2 regions of the Arthrobacter sp. KBS0703 genome follow, and region 2 is predicted to be linked to the other one. Evidence: predicted binding sites of a transcription regulator. Region 2 holds the regulator's gene; the other holds the start of a gene.
What was found. Region 2 encodes LexA, which represses DNA repair genes until DNA is damaged. Its sites were predicted from a motif close to TCGAACANNTGTTCGA; they were not measured.
Positions count from the first base shown of each region.

Region 1: B1A87_RS07500 (Y-family DNA polymerase) is a predicted target of LexA. The motif match lies at 1,880-1,895, and genes of this name have one in related genera.

Region 1 is NZ_MVDG02000001.1:1,582,947-1,585,402, reverse strand. Features, by position in the region: gene B1A87_RS07500 (Y-family DNA polymerase) at 401-1,681, opposite strand.
Region 2 is NZ_MVDG02000001.1:2,343,418-2,345,873, reverse strand. Features, by position in the region: gene B1A87_RS11040 (ATP-dependent DNA helicase) at 1-1,046, shown strand, start outside; gene lexA (transcriptional repressor LexA) at 1,128-1,877, opposite strand; gene B1A87_RS11030 (LysM peptidoglycan-binding domain-containing protein) at 2,204-2,456, shown strand, end outside.

The DNA of each region.
Region 1 (2,456 bases), 760 kb from region 2:
GTACCTCGTCAGGGGTAGATAATCCGTGCGTTCCGAGACGACCCTAGTTCAGAACACACATGGCTGTGAACCCCAACCGAGGGTAGATAACGCGGACTTGGACGCGCCAGTGTTCGACGCTGACCAGGTCCCCGGAGCCGGTGGCGGCCCCTGTGCCGGTGTGCCACCAGTCGCAGCGTTCGAACCAGTGCACTGGTTCGGCTGCGACCGCCCAGATCTGCCCGTCATGGCGGCGGACGGCCAGGGGAGTTCCGGCGGCGTTGAACCGCACCTGTACCGCGGGCTTCGCCGGTGCGGGCGCGGTCTTGGGTGTGGGGCCGGAAGGGGCTGGTGGTGCGGGGTTCGTGGGTGATGGTCATTTGTTTGTCTTTCGGGTTGGTGCTGGTCGTGGGGGTGTTTGTCAGGCGGCTTTGACGAGGGGGAGTTCGTCCCAGTGGGTGGTGTAGCGGGGGGAGAGCATGTCGCGTTTCATGGTCCAGTCGAGGCCGGTTTTGATGCCGGCGTGGCCCAGGCCGATGGCGCCGCGCCCGTACCGGCGGGTGACGTCTTCGAGGAGGGTGCCGATGTGGCGTTCTTCGTGCGGGTTTTCGAAGGGCTGCAGGGGTGATTGGTTGCCGGTGGGGCGCAGGTCGGTGACCATGATCCCGGCGCGGGCGTAGTTGAGGCCTTCCTGGATGGCGGGCAGCAGCGCGTGCGCGGCGCGGGTGAGCAGGACCGGGTCTGCGGTCGGCATCGGCAGTGCCACGCACACGGACGGGCAGGAGGCCTGGTGCTGGTTGTAGTGTGAGGTGCCGGCGAACGCGGTGAGGACCTTGGCCTGCAGCCCGTGCTTGCCCAGCCGTGCGCTGGCTTGTTGGCCGTAGACGGAGAGGACCTGCCGGAGCCCGGCCCGGGTGGTGACGGGGGTGGCGAAGGAGCGGGAGAAGATCAGCTGGTCCCGGCCGATGCGTTCTTCCTCCATCGGGATGCAGGGTGTGCCCTGCAGTTCCAGGACGGTGCGCATCATGACCACGGAGAACTTGTCCCGGATCGCAACCGGATCCACGCACGTGAGGTCGAGAATCGTGTGGATGCCGATCGCGTTCAGGCGCTTGGTCAGCCGGCCGGCGACGCCCCAGATCTCCTCCACGGACAACCGCCCCAGCAGCACCTCCCGTGCAGGGGCGGGGACGGACTCCCAGTGGCAGACCCCGCCGAAGGCGGGGTTGTGTTTGGCCCATTTGTTGCACAGCTTCGCGAGGGTTTTGGTGGGGGCGATCCCGACGCAGACTGGCACGCCGACGTGCCGGCGGACTGCGGCTTTCATGGCCCGGCCCAGGGCCTCCAGCTCGGCGGGGGAGCCTTTGACGCCGAGGAAGGCCTCGTCGATGCTGTAGACCTCGAGCCAGGCCGAGTACCGGCCCAGCAGCTCCATCACCCGAGCGCTGATGTCCCCATAGAGCTCATAGTTGGAAGAGAGCGCGACGAGGCCCCATTCCTTCGCGCGCGGGGCGAGTTTGAACCAGGGTTCGCCCATCGGGATGCCCAGGGCCTTCGCCTCGGGGGAGCGGGTCACCGCGCACCCGTCGTTGTTGGACAGAACCACCACCGGCCGGCCCTCCAGCGACGGGTTGAAGGCACGCTCGGCCGAGGCGTAGAAGCAGTTCACATCCACATGGGCGATCTGCGGCATCCGCCGCATCACCGCCGGCCTAGACATCGCACACCCCAACGCAAAAACGCGCGCCAGACAGGGCTTCCTCATGCCGGTAAGTGGTGTTATTCATTGTGGCGCTTTCCCGGAAGTGACCACGCGATCTGCGGGGCGGGATGCCGCTGGCCAGACCTCACCGCTAATACCACGCCCACCATGCAATCGAAGCACACGACACACCCTTTTTCGTATATATGTTCGAATACAGTGTACTGTCGGACTCTGACAATTTGTCCTTCGTCACCTTGGGTTGGGGGCTGCTATCGCTTTCAAGAACCCTTGCGGGGACATCCTCTAGCTCGTGAGGCCTTCCCGGGCCGGACCGGCGCCGGTTGGCTGGTTTGGTGTTCTCAGGTTCAACATTTGAAACTGGAATCATCGGAGCCGCACTAAGTTTCGAACAACCAAGGTGAGAGCCGTTGGGAAGGGAGTGGCTTCATGGGGGATGAAGCAGTTTTTCATCAGCTGTTTGTTTCCCGCGTCGCCATGTTTGCGTTTTTTCTGCTGTCCCTGGGCGTTGTGATTCATGAAGGTTTAGTTCCCCTGTCGACCCCGTCTGGCGCGCCCACCGAGGAGCTGGTCTTCTTGAGTTGCGTCGGCGTGCTCCTGCTCTGGTTCAGCTGGCGAAACTGGAGACTCGGGGTCCGTCTTACACCGACAGAGGTCCACATAAAGGGTTTGTTCCGCGACAGGAAGATCGCCCGTGGGAGCGTTTTGGACATAACCCCGTTGGGCCAGCTGGTGTGGATAGCCCCAGCTGGCG
Region 2 (2,456 bases):
AGCTCCGCGAGGCCTGCCGGGCAGCATTGTCCGATTCCAAGGGGGACAGCAACAACACACCCGACGGCGGGCGGCAGCTCGCGCGTTCCCGCCTCCTCGTGATCCTGGAACTGTGCGAGCGGCTGCTGGCGGCGCGTGAAAACCGCGAAGTGGTGTGGTTCTCGCGGAACAGCACGTTCGATCCGCAGCAGGGCTACTCGGCGCCGGACGAATCGTCGCCCGCCCTCATCAACATCGCTCCGCTCAGCGTCGCGGGCCGGCTGCGGGAAGGCCTCTTCGCCGGCCACACCGTGGTGCTGACCTCAGCCACGCTTGCCATCGGCTCGGCCTTCGAACCCGCTGCCGGCGGGCTTGGCCTCGTGGGCGAGGGCGCTCCGAGCTGGACCGGTCTGGATGTAGGGTCGCCCTTCGACTATCCCAAGCAGGGCATCCTGTACGTGGCCGGCCATCTGCCCAAGCCGGGCAGGGGAACTTCGCCGGAGGCCCTCGACGAACTTGAGTCGCTGATCCGTGCCTCCGGCGGGGGAGCCCTGTGCCTCTTCTCGTCGCGGCGCGCCGCCGAGGACGCCGCCGAGGCGCTGCGCCCCCGGCTGGATGTCAGCCTCCTGTGCCAGGGCGATTCCACCATGACGGCCCTGGTCAAGCAGTTTGCCGATGAGCCGGACACGTGCCTGTTCGGAACGATGTCGCTGTGGCAGGGTGTGGACGTGCCCGGCGGATCATGCCGGCTCGTGGTGATTGACAGGATTCCGTTCCCCCGGCCCGACGACCCGCTGATGACCGCACGCTCCCGGGCCGTGGCCCAGGCCGGCGGCAACGGCTTCATGTCGGTGTCAGCCACCCACGCGGCGATCAGGCTGGCCCAGGGGGCGGGACGGCTGATCAGGTCCACTGATGACAAGGGCGTGGTGGCGGTGCTGGATTCGAGGCTGTCCACCGAGCGGTATGGCGCTTTCCTCCGCGCAGCACTGCCGCCGTTCTGGCCGACGACGGACCGGAAGATTGCCGTGGCTGCCCTGGAGAGGCTGGCCGGCGCGCGGTCCTAGGCTTTACGGCCAGCTGGGACTTATAGCCGGCCGGGATACGGGCGGCATCGTTGAGGCGTAGCCGGGCGCAGACGGGTGGGGCTAGAGCGAACGCAGCACTGAGACCACTTTGCCCATGACCACGGCGTGGTCGCCCAGGATCGGTTCGTACTGGGTGTTTTGCGGAAGCAGCCAGGTGTGGCCGTCCCGCTGCCGGAAGGTCTTGACGGTCGCTTCGTCGTCGAGCAGGGCGGCAACGATGTCGCCGTTGACGGCGTCGCTTTGCCGCCTGACCACCACCCAGTCGCCGTCGCAGATGGCGGCATCCACCATGGAATCGCCGGCCACCCTCAGCATGAAGAGTTCGCCATGGCCGACGAGCTGGCGGGGCAGGGGCATGAGTTCCTCCACGACCTGGTCCGCGAGGATGGGCCCGCCTGCCGCAATCCGGCCGACCAGCGGCACCATGGCCGTGTCCATGGCGCTGGGCAGTTCAGAGACGGTTCCGCCGCCCACGCTGTGGAGCGCGGCGTCCTTCGAGGCCCCCGGGGCCTTTGCTGCGCCCGCGTCCAGGGTGAGGGGCATGAGGACTTCCATGGCCCGCGGGCGCTTGGGATCGCGCCGCAGGTAACCGAGCTTTTCCAGCTGCGAGAGCTGGTGGGTGACGCTGGACAGGCTGGCCAGGCCGACGGTGTCGCCAATTTCGCGCATGGACGGCGGATAGCCGTTCTCGTTGACTGACCGCTGGATCGTTTCCAGGATCCGCTTCTGGCGGACAGTGAGTCCCTTGGGTGTCCGCTGAGACCGCTGGCTGCGCTGGGGAGCCGTGCCGCCGGAGGCTTGTGCTGCCATGTTTGCCAACGCCTTTCCATTCCACCCGGCATCCGTGGCTGCAGTTGCCGGGAACTTCCGGACTGAAATTGTCAGACCCTGCTGATCAACTGCAGATGTGGTTGTTCTTTGATTCCCAACGTAGGCCAGCCCTACGGCTTTTTCAAACATTTGTTCTAGCGAGTCTCGACTTAATTCGTTGATAAGTGCTAAAACTGAGGAAAGCAAAGTTCGAACATGTGTTCTAGTCAAGCAGTCGAGTGTGCGGGTTATTCGAATATCCCGGCGATCGGCCGGTGGACAGGCGCAAACCGGGCAGCACAGATTGGTCCAGGAGGGCTCAGGTCATGTCAGCTTCAACAACAGTTCAGTGCTCACTTCCGCAGGGTATGGAAACGGCGGCGCGGCAGAGTTTCCGGCACAGTGACCGGCGTAGTGCGCCGGTCAGCGGCCGGCCGGTCAAGCCGCCGCGGCTGCGTCTCACGCGCCGCGGCCGGATCGTCCTGATTGGCCTGCCGCTCGTACTGCTGGCCGCACTTCTGCTGTCGCTGGCCGGCCTGCTGAACTCGCCGGCCAAGGCGGCCGACACCGCCAGCGGGC